Regions from separate parts of the Pseudomonas sp. NUPR-002 genome, predicted to be linked through region 3. Evidence: predicted binding sites of a transcription regulator. Region 3 holds the regulator's gene; each other region holds the start of a gene.
The links. The regulator sigma-54, encoded in region 3, starts transcription at its own class of promoters, with help from an activator protein. The targets are predictions, from matches to a motif close to ANTGGCATNNANNTTGCTNT.
Positions count from the first base shown of each region.

Region 1: flgB (flagellar basal body rod protein FlgB) is a predicted target of sigma-54. The motif match lies at 3,438-3,457, and genes of this name have one in related genera.
Region 2: glnA (type I glutamate--ammonia ligase) is a predicted target of sigma-54. The motif match lies at 2,610-2,629, and genes of this name have one in related genera.

Region 1 covers NZ_CM150476.1:4,558,255-4,564,363, reverse strand. Annotated here, with positions in the region: gene ACVWSC_RS20875 (flagella synthesis protein FlgN) at 1-94, opposite strand, end outside; gene flgM (flagellar biosynthesis anti-sigma factor FlgM) at 140-454, opposite strand; gene flgA (flagellar basal body P-ring formation chaperone FlgA) at 621-1,373, opposite strand; gene ACVWSC_RS20860 (chemotaxis protein CheV) at 1,445-2,374, shown strand; gene cheR (protein-glutamate O-methyltransferase CheR) at 2,425-3,252, shown strand; gene flgB (flagellar basal body rod protein FlgB) at 3,496-3,903, shown strand; gene flgC (flagellar basal body rod protein FlgC) at 3,907-4,350, shown strand; gene ACVWSC_RS20840 (flagellar hook assembly protein FlgD) at 4,364-5,068, shown strand; gene flgE (flagellar hook protein FlgE) at 5,096-6,109, shown strand, end outside.
Region 2 covers NZ_CM150476.1:5,887,292-5,893,400, reverse strand. Annotated here, with positions in the region: gene glnL (nitrogen regulation protein NR(II)) at 1-153, opposite strand, end outside; gene ACVWSC_RS27135 (chorismate mutase) at 410-955, opposite strand; gene glnA (type I glutamate--ammonia ligase) at 1,108-2,514, opposite strand; gene thiI (tRNA uracil 4-sulfurtransferase ThiI) at 2,846-4,300, shown strand; gene typA (translational GTPase TypA) at 4,428-6,109, shown strand, end outside.
Region 3 covers NZ_CM150476.1:5,106,975-5,113,083, reverse strand. Annotated here, with positions in the region: gene rapZ (RNase adapter RapZ) at 1-587, opposite strand, end outside; gene ptsN (PTS IIA-like nitrogen regulatory protein PtsN) at 591-1,055, opposite strand; gene hpf (ribosome hibernation-promoting factor, HPF/YfiA family) at 1,068-1,376, opposite strand; gene ACVWSC_RS23480 (RNA polymerase factor sigma-54) at 1,454-2,947, opposite strand; gene lptB (LPS export ABC transporter ATP-binding protein) at 3,127-3,852, opposite strand; gene lptA (lipopolysaccharide transport periplasmic protein LptA) at 3,853-4,377, opposite strand; gene lptC (LPS export ABC transporter periplasmic protein LptC) at 4,364-4,936, opposite strand; gene ACVWSC_RS23460 (KdsC family phosphatase) at 4,945-5,469, opposite strand; gene ACVWSC_RS23455 (KpsF/GutQ family sugar-phosphate isomerase) at 5,470-6,109, opposite strand, start outside.

The DNA of each region.
Region 1 (6,109 bases), 550 kb from region 3:
GCAGGGCGATTGCTTCGGTCTGCAGCAATTCAAGCATTTGTTGCGCTGGCGCAAAATCGTCTTCGATCAATTGCAGCAAGGTAGTGTCGTGCATAGCTGGCTCTTTGGTTCAAGCGTCCTGAAGTCAGCGCGCCAGGGGCTAGCGCTGGGCTTCGAAATTAAGCAGTTTGCTGGCGACACGACTGCTGTCGACCTGGTAGCTGCCGTCGGCGATAGCTTGTTTCAACTCCGCCACGCGGGCGCTGTTGACAACGGGCTGGTCGCGCAGCTTATCGCTGACCTTTTGCAACTGCTGGGCCTCGTGGCTCAGGTGTACGGTTTCCCCGCTGGTGCCGGCCTGGCTGACGCTGTCGGCCTTGGCTGCGGTGTTGCTGGCGGTGCTTTCCTGGCTGTTGCCAGTGCGCACGCCGGCAACCGACGGAGAGTTATTCAAACGACTAAAGTCGATGACCATGATCAGAAAACCTCTGGGTATAGGGACGCTTGCCTTGTTTTCGGCCAAACCGAAAGAAACTTTAGGCGCAAATATCTACAAACTGCGCACTACGTTCGGGGCACCCAATGGACACAGTTTAGGAAAAGCAGTTCCTGACCGCTAGCGTTCTTCTCGGTTTCCTCGTTTACATGGCCACTTCGACCTGTCCCGGCCCGGTTACCCTGGCCTTGACCACCCGTTTGGAATTGAGGTTGCGTACCCGGATCTGCTCGCTCTGGCCGCCTTTGCTCAAGGCTTCGCCAGGCATGCGCACGCTGAGGGTGCCGCTGCGCGCGGTAATCACCACCTGGTCGCCCTTGCGGATCACTTCAGCCTGCTCCAGATGTTGCGGGGTCAGCACCTGATCCATGACCGTCGGTCGGACGACTTTGAGTCCGACGGCCTGATCAAGGCTGCTGAGAAACCCCTGGTTGAGCAGGCCGACATCGCGTTCGCGCAGGATGACGTCTTGCTCACCAACAATGCTTTCGCGCTTGAGTGGGCGCGCCACGGTAACGACATTGCGAAACAGGCGTACCTGGGCGGGAACAAAAACTGTCCAGGGCGACGTGCCTTCACAGCGTACTCGCACCGTCACACGGCCCAACGGTTGTGCCGGGCTTTCCAGCGAGGCATCCAGTTGCCGGTCGCACAGCGGCATGCGCAGGCGCGGGTCGAGGGTGTTGACCTGAATCTCGTAGCGGCCTTCGGTCTGGCTGCTGGCCAGGTAGTCTTCCACGGTGAATTCAAGAAACCCTTGGGTGACACCGATAAGCTGTTCAGGCAAGGTAAAAGTGTCAGCCAGAGGGCGAACGCCAGGGACCAGCAAGCACAGCGCAGCAAGGAGGCCGGGCAGCGGGCAGGTCAGGCGTCGGAAAAATGTCGTTTTCGTGTTCATACGATTAAAAAAAGCAAAGCGCGTGCCGACACTGGGTACAAAGCTTGAAGCGTTTGGTGAAGGAGTCTGGCATGGCGGGTGTAATGGATTCGGTGAACCAGCGCACGCAACTGGTTGGACAGAATCGTCTGGAGCTGTTGTTGTTCCGCCTCAATGGCGAGCAGCTCTACGGGATTAACGTGTTCAAGGTGCGGGAGGTGCTGCAGTGCCCACCCTTGACGGTGATGCCCAAGTCCAACCCGGTAGTGCGCGGTGTCGCGAATATTCGTGGGGCAACCATCCCGATCCTCGATCTGGCGATGGCGACCGGTATGCCCGGTCTGAGTGAAGATGTCAGCAAGAGCTTCGTGATCATCACCGAGTACAACACCAAGACCCAGGGTTTTCTGGTGCACTCGGTGGAACGCATCGTCAACATGAACTGGGAAGAGATCCATCCGCCACCCAAGGGGACTGGCCGCGATCACTACCTGACCGCCGTGACCCGGGTCGACAACAAGATGGTCGAGATCATCGACGTGGAGAAGATCCTCGCCGAAGTCGCGCCAACCTCCGAGTCGATCTCTGCGGGTGTGGTGGATGCCGAAGTGCAGGACAAGGCGGTACTGCTGCGGGTGCTGACGGTCGATGATTCGTCGGTGGCGCGCAAGCAAGTCAGTCGTTGCCTGCAGACGGTCGGGGTGGAAGTGGTGGCGCTCAACGATGGCCGCCAGGCGCTCGAATACCTGCGCAAGCTGGTCGATGAGGGCAAGCGTCCGGAAGAAGAATTCCTGATGATGATCTCCGATATCGAGATGCCGGAGATGGACGGCTACACCCTGACGGCCGAGATCCGCAGCGACCCGCGCATGCAAAAATTGCACATCATCCTGCATACTTCGCTCTCCGGAGTGTTCAACCAGGCGATGGTCAAGAAGGTCGGGGCGGATGATTTCCTGGCCAAGTTCAAGCCCGACGACCTCGCTCAGCGCGTCGTCGATCGCATCAAGGCCACGCACTAACGGCCAGGGGGTAACCCCTGGCGGTTCACATGATTTAAGAGGCGGCACCATTGTCTACGGGTAATTTGGATTTCGAACAGTTCCGGGTCTTCCTGGAAAAAGCCTGTGGCATCCTGCTGGGCGAAAATAAGCAGTACCTGGTCTCCAGCCGTCTCAACAAGCTGATGGAGCAGCAGGGCATCAAAACCCTGACCGAACTGGTACAGCGCATTCAAAGCCAGCCGCGCAGCGGTTTGCGCGAGCAGGTGGTGGACGCCATGACCACCAACGAAACCCTATGGTTTCGCGACACCTACCCGTTTGAAGTGCTGAAGAACAAGGTCTTGCCTGAGCAGATCAAAGCCAACCCTGGCCAGCGCTTGCGCATCTGGTCGGCGGCTTGTTCGTCGGGGCAGGAGCCGTATTCGATTTCCATGGCGATCGACGAGTTCGAGCGCAGCAACATTGGCCAGTTGAAGATGGGCGCGCAGATTGTTGCCACCGACCTGTCGGGGGCCATGCTGACCAACTGCAAAACCGGTGAGTACGACAGCCTGGCGATTGCCCGTGGCTTATCGCAGGAGCGCCTGCAGCGTTACTTCGATGTGAAAGCGCCAGGGCGTTGGGCGGTCAAGGCGCCGATTCGCAGCCGGGTGGAATTTCGCTCGTTCAACCTGCTTGATAGCTACGCCAGCCTGGGCAAGTTCGACATCGTGTTCTGCCGCAACGTGCTGATCTACTTCTCGGCTCAGGTCAAGAAAGACATTTTGCTGCGCATTCATAGCACGCTGAAACCGGGTGGTTATCTGTTTCTTGGCGCTTCCGAGGCGCTCAACGGTTTGCCGGATCATTACCAGATGGTTCAGTGCAGCCCAGGCATCATCTACCAAGCCAAATAACCTGTAGGAGCGGGCTTGCCCCGCGATAGCGATTGACCTGACACATCGCTTCGCGGGGCAAGCCCGCTCCCACAGTAGGCGGCAATTGCCGCTTTGCTGGCGCCCGGCGGAAAGCCTTTGCCGCTTTTCTGGCATTGCCGCCACCGGCAATCCCCTTAAAACCCCGTATTTACGGGGTTTTGTTTTTTGGCATGGCTCTTGCTCTAGCTCAGTCAACGAAAAACCTTCGAAGGTTTCCCCGACATGAGCATCAGCTTCGACAAAGCGCTTGGCATTCACGAAAAGGCACTGGGCTTTCGCGCTCAGCGCGCCGAGGTGCTGGCCAACAACATCGCTAACGCCGACACGCCGAACTACAAGGCGCGTGACATGGACTTCGCTTCGGTGCTGGCCGCCCAGGCCGAGCAGACCAGCAAGGGCCATTTCGCGCTGGACCGGACCAACGCCCGGCACATCGAAGCCGAAGGGCTGAGCATGGGTGATGAGACCCTGCAGTACCGCACGCCGATGCAGCCGTCGATCGACCAGAACACCGTTGATGCCCAGCTTGAGCAATCGAGCTATGCGGAAAACGCCGTGGGTTTCCAGGCCAGCTTTACGCTGCTCAACAGTAAATTCAAAGGGCTGGTATCGGCCCTGCGCGGAGAGTAAGTCATGTCCCTCGCCAGTGTCTTCAACATTGCCGGTAGCGGCATGAGCGCCCAGACCACGCGTCTGAACACCGTCGCTTCGAACATTGCCAACGCCGAGACGGTGTCCTCGAGCATCGATCAGACCTACCGCGCACGTCACCCGGTATTTGCCACCACCTTCCAGCAAGCCCAGGGCGGTGTCAGTCAGTCGTTGTTCCAGGATCAGGACGCAGCCGGGCAGGGCGTTCAGGTGCTGGGTGTGGTCGAGGATCAAAGCAACCTTGAGGCGCGCTACGAGCCTAACCATCCTGCTGCGAACAAAGACGGCTATGTCTACTACCCGAACGTCAACGTGGTCGAAGAAATGGCCGACATGATCTCGGCCAGCCGCTCGTTCCAGACCAACGCCGAGTTGATGAACACGGCCAAGACCATGATGCAGAAGGTCCTGACCCTGGGTCAGTAACAGGAGTAGGCGTATGACCACAACCAACACGACCGCAGGTGTCAGCAATGCGGTGTTGCAGTCGCTGCAAAAGCCTGAGACCACGGGTAATAACCCCAATACCGGTAACGCCGGCAGCGCCTTGGGTAAAGATGCGTTTCTGCAACTGCTGGTAACGCAGATGAAGAACCAGAACCCGCTCGATCCTCAGGAGAACGGCGAGTTCGTTGCGCAGTTGGCGCAGTTCAGCAGCCTGGAAAGCATGCAGACCCTCAATGAATCGGTCGCCACTATCGGTGGTGCATTCTTGTCGTCGATTGCCCTGCAGGCGTCTTCGCTGGTGGGTCGCAATGTGGTGGTAGAAACCGACAAAGCAGTGGTCGATACCAGCAAAGAGATGAAGGGGTCGATGAACCTGACTTCGTCCAGCACCCTGACCACCGTCGGTATCTATAACAGTGACGGCGACCTGGTGCGTACGCTCGAACTGGGTAGCCAGAAGGGCGGCAAGGTCGACTTCACCTGGGACGGCAAGGACAGTGACGGCGAAGTAGCACCGGCCGGCACCTACACCTTCAAGGCCTCGGGCACCATCGATGGTGTAGCGAAAACGATGACCACCAACCTGCCGGCTTCGGTCAGCAGCGTAACCATGGGCAGCAACGGTTCGGAGATGATGCTGAACCTGGCTGGGCTCGGCAGCATCGGGCTGTCGAAAATTCAATCCATTGGAATCTAGGGCCGATACAGCGGCAGGAGTGAGCACATGTCTTTCAATATCGGTCTGAGCGGACTTTACGCAGCAAACAAAGCCCTGGGCGTAACCGGCAACAACATTGCCAACGTTGCCACCACTGGCTTCAAATCGTCGCGCACCGAATTTGCCGACCAGTATGCCTCGTCGATTCGCGGTACCAGCGGTCGCACGACTATCGGCAGCGGCGTGACCACCGCCGCCGTGTCGCAGATGTTCACCCAGGGTAACTTCAGCGGCACCGGTCAGAGCCTGGACCTGGCGATCGATGGCAACGGCTTCTTCGCCATGAGCGACAACGGCACCAAGGTCTACACCCGTGCCGGTGCGTTCTATAGCGACAAAGCAGGCAACATCGTTAACGCTCAAGGAGCCAAGCTGCAGGGTTATGGTGTTGATGGCGACGGCAAGGTCGTCAAGGGTGTGCTCACCGATCTGCAGATCGACACCTCCAACCTCGCGCCGAACCCAACCGGGCGGATCAGTGAAACCCTGAACCTGAACTCCAGTGCCGTCGAGCCAAAGATTTCGCCGTTCAACCCAGGTGAAGTCGGTAGCTACAACTACACCTTCAACACCGACGTCTATGACAGTCAGGGCAATGCCCACCAGATGAACCAGTATTTCGTCAAAGATGCCGGTACCAACTCCTGGACCATGTACACCACCATTGACGGTCGCAACCCGGCTGATCCGTCGCTGACCACGCCGCTGGTGAACAAACTGCCGTTCAAGACCGATGGCAGCCTCGATACCGCCGCCATGACTGCCGGCCCGGTTACCGGTGGCCTGACCATTACCGATACCAAGACCTTCCAGCTCGCGGGCTGGAAGCCGGCCGAGAAAAACGCGGCAGGCAACTGGGTTGAAAATGGCGCCACCGCCAAAGTGGGCGGCGTGACCCTGGATATGCTGGCGACCACTCAGTACAACGCCGCCTCGGCCACCACTGCGAAAAACCAGGACGGCTATGCCACCGGTGAGCTCAGCGGCTTGACCGTCGACCAGAGCGGTAACCTGTTTGCC
Region 2 (6,109 bases), 780 kb from region 3:
GATGAATTGCCCATGGCTACGCTGGCCGCTGATGGCCAGGAGCATTTCCGCTGCCGGGTTCATGTACTCAAGGCGCAATTCGGCATTGAGCAGGATGGTAGCGGTGGTCAGGTTGTCCAGTAGCAGTCGGTGCAGGGCATCGCTGATGGTCATGGGGTGTCTGTGACCTCTTTTGGCTCATGACGACTCCGGCTGGGCCAGGGTCGTGGGCGCTGGTTGTCTGCTGGTAACAAGAAAATGCAAAAAACAAACCAAGGCTCCGAAAAGAAGCGGATCTGCCGGATAAAGACCTGTATTTGCGCTAAATATGGCTATAAAGCCCTAAAACGGCAGTGTGCTTGAACCAAAATGGGCTGAATCGCTCAAGTGCACGCTGTTTCGTGCACCAATATAGAGCATAGAGGAAAGATTACTGCACGGCGCACAGGTGAGCGGTGGCGCGAACCAGGGCCAAGGCGCGTTGTGGGTCGTTTGCCCGTTGGCCAATGGCCTGAGCCACCGTGCGCTGGCAATCTTCGGGACGATTGCGATCGAACGCTGCAAGCTCGCTGAGCAGGCTGCGCTGCAGGCGGTCCAGTTGCGGGCGCAAGTGCATGGCCAGATCGACGCGGTGCGTGCCGGGTGCACTGCCTACGGCGTGCCACTTCGACAGCGCGCTGTACTGGAGCAGTTTGTTGGCTTCAATCTGGTCGCCGAAAAATATTGCCGCCCGCCGTGGGTCAACGCCGAAACGCACCGCCTGAGCCTGAACGTTAGTGATGATCTGCACTTCGCGACTAAGGTCTTGTACGGGCTGGCCCGAGTCCCATTTGTTCAGGGCCACGGCCTGGGCGATGTCCAGGCGTTGATCAACGCTGTTGAGCAACCGCTGCAATTCGCTGTCAGGGGAGGGTGTTGAGGTGCAGCCGGTGAGCAGCAGGGGTGTAAACAGTAAGACAGGCAAGAAAGTACGCATGATAAGGCCTTCAGAAAAGGGAGCGCTGAGTGTGCCGTGGCTCAATCTTTTTACCTGTCGGCTGCTTCGCATACCTTTGTCAGAAAAAAAGAAGGCCTCCCGAAGGAGGCCTCTTTTTGTAGCGTCACGCCGCTTGCGCAGGCGTCACTGAATTAGCAGCTGTAGTACAGCTCATATTCCAGTGGGTGTACGAAGGTGCGGACTTTGATTTCTTCTTCGCTCTTCAGGGCGATGTAGGCATCGATGAAGTCGTCGGAGAACACGCCGCCCTTGGTCAGGAACGCACGGCCTTTGTCCAGCTCTTCCAGGGCTTCTTTCAGGCTGCCGCAAACCTGTGGGATCTCTTTCGCCTCTTCAGGCGGCAGGTCGTACAGGTTCTTGTCGGCAGCGTCGCCTGGGTGGATCTTGTTCTGGATACCGTCCAGGCCGGCCATCAGCAGTGCAGCGAAGGCCAGGTATGGGTTGGCAGCCGGATCCGGGAAGCGTGCTTCGATACGGCGGGCTTTAGGGCTCGACACGTAAGGAATACGGATCGAAGCGGAACGGTTACGGGCCGAGTAGGCCAGCATGACCGGGGCTTCGAAGCCTGGTACCAGACGCTTGTAGGAGTTGGTCGAAGGGTTGGTGAAACCGTTCAGAGCCTTACCGTGCTTGATGATACCGCCGATGAAGTACAGGGCGGTGTCGGACAGACCGGCATAGCCTTCGCCAGCGAAGGTGTTCTTGCCATCTTTCCAGATCGACATGTGCACGTGCATACCCGAGCCGTTGTCGCCGTACAGTGGCTTAGGCATGAAGGTAGCGGTACGGCCGTAGACATCGGCAACGTTGTGCACGACGTACTTCAGGGTCTGAACTTCGTCAGCTTTCTTCACCAGGGTGTTGAACTTGACGCCGATTTCGTTCTGGCCGGCAGTTGCCACTTCGTGGTGGTGAACTTCGACGGTCTGACCCATTTCTTCCAGTGCGTTGCACATGGCAGTACGGATTTCGTGGTCGTGGTCGAACGGCGGAACTGGGAAGTAGCCACCTTTAACGCCTGGACGGTGGCCGCGGTTGCCGCCTTCTACGTCCTGGTCGGACATCCACGAGCCTTGCTCGGAGAAGATTTTGAACATCGAGCCGGAGATGTCGGACTTGAACTTCACTTCGTCGAAGATGAAGAACTCAGGCTCTGGACCGGCGAACACGGTGTCACCGATCATGGTGGCTTTCAGGTGCTCTTCAGCGCGCTTGGCGATCGCACGTGGGTCGCGGTCGTAGCCTTGCATGCTCGAAGGTTCGATGATGTCGCAGACCAGGATCAGGGTCGGCTCTTCGGTGAACGGGTCCAGTACGGCGGTGTCGTCGACCGGCATGAGGATCATGTCGGAGGCTTCGATGCCTTTCCAGCCAGCAATGGAGGAACCGTCGAACATTTTGCCGACTTCGAAGAAGTCGTCTTCCAGCGCATCGCGAGCTGGCATGGTCACGTGGTGCTGGGTGCCTTTGGTGTCCGTGAAGCGCAGATCAATCCATTTAACGTCATGATCTTTGATGAGTTGAACCGACTTCGACATAGTGTCCTCCGGGTGGGGTAGAGCTTGCCTGTGCAGCCCTTTAATTTGGGTGATGCCGGGCGCGAATAGTCGGCCAAGGCAACCTGCCTCACAAGGGAGCAAATTGCATGCCAGTGCCCCGGTTTGGATGTTTTGCCCGATTCTCATGCATTAACGGGCGGTTTGGCTGAAATGCCGGTGGTTTTCTGCACTCTTAAGAGGCGCTTTTGGTGCGTAGCGCACCAAATGAGTGCGCGTGAAACCTTCTGTAGATTAATTGGTTAAACCTTGAGCAATTTCCGCTATAATCCGCGCCCCACTTTTTTAGTCGGCACCTCGCGCGCTGTTTTTCATGAAACTAATCGTAAAAGTCTTTCCAGAGATCACCATCAAGAGCCGCCCGGTTCGCAAGCGCTTCATCCGTCAACTGGGCCGCAACATTCGTATCGTGCTCAAGGACCTCGATCCTGAGCTGGCGGTCGATGGTGTCTGGGACAATCTCGAGGTGGTTACCCGCGTCGAGGACGAGAAAGTCCTGCGCGAGATGACCGAGCGCCTGACCTGCATGCCGGGTATCGCCCACTTCCTGCAGGTCGAAGAGTACCCGCTGGGTGACTTCGACGACATCGTCGCCAAGTGCAAGACCCACTTCGGTCACCTGTTGGCCGGCAAGCGCTTCTCTGTGCGCTGCAAGCGAGGCGGTCACCACACCTTCACCTCGATGGATGTCGACCGTTATGTCGGCAGCCAGCTGCGTCAGCAGTGCGGCGCCGCCGGTATCGACCTGCGCAACCCCGAAGTCGAGGTACGCATCGAAGTGCGCGACCAGCGCCTGTATGTGATCCACAGCCAGCACAAAGGCATCGGCGGCTACCCGCTGGGCGCCCTGGAGCAGACCCTGGTGCTGATGTCCGGTGGTTTCGACTCCACCGTGGCGGCCTACCAGATGATGCGCCGCGGCCTGATGACTCACTTCTGCTTCTTCAACCTCGGTGGCCGTGCCCACGAGCTGGGGGTGATGGAAGTTGCCCACTTCCTGTGGAAGAAATACGGCAGCAGCCAGCGCGTGCTGTTCATCAGCGTGCCGTTCGAGGAAGTGGTCGGCGAGATCCTCGGCAAGGTCGACAACAGTTACATGGGCGTGACCCTCAAGCGCATGATGCTGCGCGCGGCGGCGCACATGGCCGACCGCCTGGAAATCGACGCGCTGGTCACCGGCGAGGCGATTTCCCAGGTTTCCAGCCAGACCCTGCCGAACCTGTCGATCATCGACCAGGCCACCGATAAACTGGTACTGCGTCCGCTGCTGGCCACCCACAAGCAGGACATCATCGACCAGGCCGTGGAAATTGGTACCGCTGACTTCGCCAAGCACATGCCTGAATACTGCGGGGTGATTTCGGTGAACCCGACCACCCACGCCAAGCGCCACCGCATCGAGCACGAAGAGAAACAATTCGACATGGCCGTGCTGGAGCGCGCTCTGGAGCGCGCCCGCCTGATCTCCATCGACCATGTGATCGAGGAGCTGAGCCAGGACATCCAGGTCGAAGAAGTCGGCCAGGCACTGGCCGGTCAGGTCGTGATCGACATCCGTCACCCGGATGCCCAGGAAGATGAACCGCTGGAACTGGATGGCATCGAAGTCAAAGTCATGCCGTTCTATGCGATCAACAGCCGCTTCAAGGAACTGGACCCAACGCGCCAGTACCTGCTGTATTGCGACAAGGGCGTGATGAGTCGGCTGCATGCCCACCACCTGCTGAGCGAGGGACATGCCAATGTGCGTGTTTATCGTCCGGCATAAGACGCCGGGGCTGTATGGCGGAAGTATCCGCCATCGCCCTCCCGACCGCCGGGCAGTCTGAGCGCCGTTCATTCATATTCGCCACTTAAAATAGTGGCAACCCGAATCCTCTGATCGAGATACACAAGTGATCGAAAATCTGCGTAACATCGCCATCATCGCCCACGTTGACCATGGTAAAACCACCCTGGTTGACAAACTTCTGCGTCAGTCCGGCACTCTGGAGCGTAACGAGCTCAACGACGAGCGCGTCATGGACTCCAACGACCAGGAAAAAGAGCGCGGTATTACCATTCTGGCGAAAAACACCGCCATCAACTGGAACGGCTACCACATCAACATCGTCGACACCCCCGGCCACGCCGACTTCGGTGGCGAGGTTGAGCGTGTAATGTCGATGGTTGACTCGGTACTGCTGCTGGTCGACGCCCAAGACGGCCCGATGCCGCAAACCCGTTTCGTGACCAAGAAGGCGTTCGAAGCCGGCCTGCGTCCAATCGTGGTCATCAACAAGGTTGACCGTCCGGGCGCACGTCCTGACTGGGTTCTGGACCAGATCTTCGATCTGTTCGACAACCTCGGTGCTACCGACGAACAGCTGGACTTCAAAGTCGTCTACGCCTCGGCCCTGAACGGTATTGCCGGTCTGGACCACACCGACATGGCTGAAGACATGACCCCGCTGTACCAGTCGATCATCGACAACGTTCCAGCGCCAGCTGTTGACCGTGACGGTCCGTTCCAGATGCAAATCTCGGCACTGGACTACAACAGCTTCCTGGGTGTTATCGGTGTTGGCCGTATCGCCCGTGGTCGCGTCAAGCCGAACACCCCGGTTGTCGCTATCGACGTCGACGGCAAGAAGCGCAACGGCCGTATCCTCAAGCTGATGGGTCACCACGGTCTGCACCGCGTTGACGTTGAAGAAGCCCAGGCTGGCGACATCGTCTGCATCAGCGGTTTCGACGAGCTGTTCATCTCCGACACCCTGTGCAGCCCTGACGCGGTTGAGGCGATGAAGCCGCTGACCGTTGACGAGCCAACCGTTTCGATGACCTTCCAGGTCAACGACTCGCCGTTCTGCGGTAAAGAAGGCAAGTTCGTCACCAGCCGTAACATCAAAGAGCGTCTGGACAAAGAGCTGCTGTACAACGTTGCACTGCGCGTTGAAGAAGGCGACTCGGCTGACAAGTTCAAGGTTTCCGGCCGTGGTGAGCTGCACCTGTCGGTTCTGATCGAAACCATGCGTCGTGAAGGCTTCGAAATGGCTGTAGGCCGTCCGGAAGTCATCATCCGCGAAGTCAACGGCACCAAGCAGGAGCCGTTCGAGAACGTCACCATCGACATCCCTGAAGAAGCTCAGGGCAAGGTCATGGAAGAAATGGGTCTGCGTAAAGGCGACCTGACCAACATGGCGCCGGATGGCAAGGGCCGTGTACGTCTGGAATACAACATTCCAGCCCGTGGTCTGATCGGTTTCCGTAACCAGTTCCTGACCCTGACCAACGGTGCAGGCATCCTGACCTCGATCTTCGATCGTTACGACACCATGAAGTCGGGCCACATGTCTGGCCGTCTGAACGGCGTTCTGGTTTCGGTCGAAACCGGCAAGGCCCTGACCTACTCCCTGGAAACCCTGCAGGCGCGCGGCAAGCTGTTCGTCGAGCACGGCCAGGAGATCTACAACGGTCAAATCATCGGTCTGAACAGCCGCGACAACGACCTGGGCGTTAACCCAACCAAAGGCAAGAAGCTCGACAACATGCGTGCTTCGGGCAAGGACGAAACCATCGCCCTGGTTCCGCCAGT
Region 3 (6,109 bases):
CAATACGGGTTGGGCAGGCAGCGCACATCGAACACCAGGTCGGCATCGACCGGCATGCCGCGCTTGAAGCCGAACGACTCGACCAGAAACGCAGTACCGGGCTCCGGCTGGTTCAGCAGACGCAGTTTGATCGAGTCACGCAACTGATACAGGTTCAGGTTGGTGGTGTCGATTTTCAGGTCGGCAAGGTCGGCAATCGGCCCCAACAAGTCACTCTCGACCCGGATCGCTTCGGCCAGCGAGCGATTGGCGTTGGTCAGTGGGTGACGTCTGCGGGTTTCGGAAAAACGCTTGAGCAGGGTGTCTTCATCGGCGTCCAGGTACAGTACATCGCACTGGATATGCCGACTGCGTGCATCTTCAAGCAGCTCGGGGAAGCGTGTCAGGTGGCTGGGCAGGTTGCGGGCATCGATCGATACCGCCACTTTGGGCTGCATCAGCTCGGTGTTGATCAGGGCATTTTCCGCCAATTGCGGAAGCAGCCCTGCCGGCAAGTTATCGATGCAGTAGTAACCGTTGTCCTCCAGAACTGCGAGGGCGGTGCTCTTGCCGGAGCCGGATCGGCCACTGACGATAATTAGGCGCATAGTTTAAAGCCCGTTTTGTGCGTCCAGTACAACCTGGTACAGGGCTTCACTGCTATCGGCGGCACGCAGCCGGTCACGCACGACCTTTTGGTCAAGCATGCTGGCAATTTGGCGCAAAAGCTCAAGGTGCGCATCGGTGGCCGCTTCTGGAACCAGCAGGACAAACAGCAAATCGACCGGGGCGCCATCGATGGCGTCGAAGTCGATCGGTGCATCCAGGTGCATCAGGGCGCTGATGGGGGATGAGCAGCCTTTGAGGCGGCAATGTGGAATGGCAATGCCATTACCAAAACCAGTCGACCCGAGTTTCTCCCGGGCAACCAGGCTTTCAAAAACGTCTTGCATCTCCAGGTCCGGGGCTTCCCGGTTGATCAGCGTGGCGATTTCCTGGAGTACGCGCTTTTTACTGCCACCCGGCACGTTCACCAGGGAACGGCCGGGGGTCAGGATGGTTTCAAGTCGGATCATGGATGAGGGGGATCAGCGGGCCGCTGCACCTTGCAGCAGGCTTTGCTGTTTTTCCTTGTGTTTTTTCAGTTGGCGGTCGAGCTTGTCGGTCAAGGCGTCGATCGCTGCATACATGTCTGAGTGTTCGGCATTTGCAACCACTTCGCCGCCGGGAATAAACAGCGTCGCTTCAATTTTCTGCTGCAGTTTCTCGACCTTCATGATCACCGTTACGTTGGTGATCTTGTCAAAGTGTCCTTCCAGCCGCTTCAGTTTCTGTTCGACGTACTCGCGCAGCGGTTGGGTGACTTCTACATGCTGTCCACTGATATTGACTTGCATACAGCTTCTCCTTTGTTGCCCGTGCATAAGAGGCAGGTGTTGCGCCTGCCACTGAACTGCGGTGGTTATCTCAGGGGCTACATCAGTCGCTTGCGTTCACTCGACGGTGCGATGCCGAGGGACTCGCGGTACTTGGCGACGGTGCGACGGGCTACCTGGATACCTTGTGCCTCCAGTAAACCAGCGATCTTGCTGTCACTCAATGGCTTTTTCTGATTTTCCGCAGCAACCAGTTTTTTGATGATCGCGCGGATCGCTGTAGACGAGCATTCACCGCCTTCGGAGGTGCTCACGTGGCTGGAGAAAAAGTACTTCAGCTCGTAAATTCCGCGCGGGGTATGCATGTATTTCTGGGTGGTGACCCGGGAAATGGTCGACTCGTGCATGCCCACCGCTTCAGCGATGTCGTGCAGCACCAGCGGCTTCATGGCTTCGTCGCCATGGTCGAGGAACCCGCGTTGGTGCTCGACGATCTGGGTGGCGACCTTCATCAGGGTTTCGTTGCGGCTTTGCAGGCTCTTGATGAACCAGCGGGCTTCCTGCAACTGGTTGCGCATGAAGGTGTTGTCGGCGCTGGTGTCGGCGCGGCGGACGAAGCCGGCGTACTGCGGGTTGACCCGCAAGCGTGGCACGGCTTCCTGGTTGAGCTCGACCACCCAGCGCTCGCTGTCTTTGCGCACGATGACATCGGGCACCACGTACTCAGCTTCACTGGATTCGATCTGCGAGCCGGGGCGTGGGTTGAGGCTCTGAACCAGTTCGATGACCTGGCGCAGCTCGTCTTCCTTGAGCTTCATGCGGCGCATCAGCTGGCTGTAGTCGCGGCTGCCGAGCAAGTCGATGTAGTCACGTACCAGGCGCTGTGCCTCGGCCATCCACGGGGTGCTGGCGGGCAGTTGGCGCAGTTGCAGCAGCAGGCATTCGCTGAGGTTGCGGGCGGCGACGCCGGCAGGCTCGAATTGCTGAATGCGGTGCAACACCGCTTCAACTTCATCGAGCTCGATATCCAGTTCGGGGTCGAACGACTCGCAGATTTCCTCGAGGGTTTCGTCGAGGTAGCCCTGGTTGTTGATGCAGTCGATCAGGGTGACGGCAATCAGCCGGTCAGTGTCGGACATCGGCGCCAGGTTCAACTGCCAGAGCAGGTGGCTTTGCAGACTCTCGCCCGCCGAAGTACGGGTGGTGAAGTCCCACTCGTCATCGTCGTTGCTGGGCAGGCTGCTGGCGCTGGTCTGGTAGATATCTTCCCAGGCGGTGTCGACCGGTAGCTCGTTGGGAATGCGCTCGCTCCATTCGCCGTCTTCCAGGTTGTCCACGGTTTGCGTGGTTTCCTGGAAGCTGGTGTCCTGAACTTCGGCAACAGGCTTGTTCTCGGCGTTGTCGGCCATCGGGTCGCTGTTGTCGAAGTCGTCGCCGTCTTCCTGACGTTCGAGCATCGGGTTGGATTCCAGCGCTTCCTGGATTTCCTGCTGGAGGTCCAGGGTAGACAGCTGGAGTAAGCGGATGGCCTGTTGCAACTGCGGGGTCATCGTCAGTTGCTGGCCCATTCTTAGGACGAGCGATGGTTTCATGGCAGGGGCTTAACACCTTTGTCGCCGGCGCACATGCGCCATCCACTACTAGGGCACCGAAGCGCCAATTTTAAGCAAGTTATATGCCTGAAATTGGAGCGTTTGCCTAGGGTGCTGTAACAATTAAGCCGGTTTTCACCGGGCCAGCCACCCAAGGCAAGCGCTGTGTCGCTTCGAACTTACAAGCGGAACTCGTGGCCCAGATACACCTCTTTGACCAGGTCGTTGGCCAGGATGGTTTCTGCATCGCCTTCGGCAATCAGCTGACCATCGTTGACGATGTAAGCGGTTTCGCAGATATCCAGCGTCTCGCGGACGTTGTGGTCGGTGATCAGTACACCGATGCCCTTGGCCTTGAGGTGGTGGATGATCTGCTTGATGTCGCCAACCGAAATCGGGTCGACACCGGCAAAGGGTTCGTCGAGCAGGATGAACTTCGGCGCAGTGGCCAGGGCGCGGGCGATCTCCACGCGGCGACGTTCGCCGCCGGAAAGGCTCATGCCGAGGTTGTCGCGAATGTGGCTGATGTGGAATTCCTGCAGCAGGCTTTCCAGCTCCTTGCGACGCCCGGCGGTATCGAGATCTTTGCGGGTTTCGAGGATCGCCATGATGTTGTCGGCAACCGACAGCTTGCGAAAGATCGACGCTTCCTGAGGCAGGTAGCCGATGCCAGCACGGGCGCGGCCGTGCATGGGCTGGTGGCTGACATCCAGGTCGTCGATCAGGACGCGGCCCTGATCGGCCTGAACCAGGCCGACGATCATGTAGAAGCAGGTGGTTTTGCCGGCGCCGTTAGGGCCGAGCAGGCCGACGATCTGGCCGCTGTCGATCGACATGCTGACATCGCGGACCACTTGTCGGCTCTTGTAGCTCTTGGCCAGGTGCTGGGCTTTGAGGGTCGCCATTTACTCGGCCTTCTTCTTCGGCTGGATCACCATGTCGATACGCTGACGTGGGGTGGTGACGTTACCGCCACGACCGGCAGTCGCTACCTGGGACTTGGTGTTGTAGACGATCTTCTCGCCTTCGGTGGTATTGCCTTCATTGACCACTTTGGCGCGGTCGGTCAGCACCACCAGGTCTTTTTGCGCCTGGTACTGGATGGTAACGGCATAGCCTTGCATCTTGTCTGGCTTGGCAGCGCTCTGTTGCTGCTCGAAGTAGGCCAGGTTGCCCACCGAGGTCACCACGTCGATGTCGCCGGATTCGGCGCGAGTGATGGTTACGGTGTTGCCTTTGATCATCATCGAACCCTGGGTGATGATGACGTCGCCGGTGTAGGTGGCAACCCCTTTCTTGTCATCCAGGTGCGCGTTGTCAGCCTGAATGCGGATAGGCTGGTCGCGGTCGTTCGGCAGGGCCCAGGCGCTCGCGCTTCCCAGTGCTGCGCTCAGGCTGAGCAAAAAGGGGAGGGTTTTAACGAGCCTCATACTGTCCTCTTACGTTGGACAGCAGGTCCATCCTGCCGTCTTTCAAATACGCTTTCATTCCGTTGCCCGTAGTTACGCCGTCGGCGCCGTCGATTCTAACGGCTTGCTCGGTTTGCGCATATTGCTTCTGCGGGAACACCGTCATCCGGCTGGTGGTAATGATCATGGTGCGGTTTTTTTCGTCGGTGCGGGCAACCCGCACAGAATCGATCAGTTCCACTTCTGAGCCGTCAGGGTTGACCTCACCTTTCTCGCTTTGCACATGCCAAGGGTAGGTGGTGCCACGGTACATTTGCAGGTCGGGCTTGGTCAGCAGGGTGACCTCGCTGACCATCAAATGCTCCACTTTGTCGGCGGTCATTTCGTACTGCATTTTGCCGTCAGGCAAAAACTGCACGCTGTGGGCGTTGGTGGCGTAATAGTCGATGGCCTTTTCGTCGACACGGGCTACCGGCTTGTCGAGAAAGCTTTCAGGGCCGATGTTCCAGTAGCCGACTGCCACCAGCAAGGCGGTAATCACACTGAACAGCGCAATGGTGCGGATTTTTTTACTGAACATGTGTCGCTCTACAGGTAATTGGCGTTGGCCGCGTCGAGATTGCCCTGGGCTTGCAGGATCAACTCGCAGAATTCGCGGGCGGCGCCTTCACCGCCACGGGCCTGGGTGATCCCGTGGGCGTGCTCGCGGACAAAGGCTGCAGCGTTGGCCACGGCCATGCCCAGGCCAACGCGGCGGATCACCGGCAGGTCTGGCAGGTCGTCGCCCAGATAGGCAACCTGTTCATAGCTTAGGTTGAGTTGGCCGAGAAGCTCGTCCAATACCACCAATTTATCTTCACGGCCCTGATACAGGTGGGGGATGCCGAGGTTCTTGGCGCGGCGCTCGACCACCGGGGTCTTGCGCCCACTGATGATTGCCGTGGTTACGCCCGAGGCCATGAGCATCTTGATGCCCTGGCCGTCGAGGGTGTTGAAGGTCTTGAATTCGCTGCCGTCTTCGAGGAAGTACAGGCGGCCATCAGTCAGTACGCCATCCACGTCGAACACAGCCAGTTTGATGGCCTTGCCGCGCTGGAGCAGGTCGTGGCTCATTTACATCACTCCCGCACGCAACAGGTCGTGCATGTTCAGGGCGCCAACCGGGCGCTCGTCCTTGTCGATGACCACCAGTGCGCTGATCTTGTGGTCTTCCATGATTTTCAGGGCTTCGGCGGCAAGCATTTCGGCGCGGGCGGTTTTGCCATGCACGGTCATGACCGCTTCGATCAGGGTGCTGTGCACGTCGATATTGCGGTCCAGGCTGCGGCGCAAGTCGCCGTCAGTGAAGATCCCGGCCAGCCGTCCGTCGGCTTCGACCACAACCGTCATGCCCAAACCTTTGCGGGACATTTCAAGTAGTGCGTCTTTGAGCAGGGTGCCGCGTTGCACCTGAGGCAGTTCATCGCCAGCGTGCATGACGTTCTCGACCTTCAGCAGCAGGCGGCGGCCCAAGGCGCCGCCCGGGTGCGAGAAGGCGAAGTCTTCAGCGGTGAAGCCGCGTGCTTCGAGCAGGGCAATCGCCAGGGCGTCGCCCAGTACCAGCGCAGCAGTGGTCGAGGAGGTCGGTGCCAGATTCAATGGGCAGGCTTCCTGGGCGACGCGCGCATCAAGGTTGACCTCGGCGGCTTTGGCCAGCGGCGAGTCAGGGTTGCCGGTCAGGCTGATCAGCTGGATGCCGAGGCGTTTGATCAGC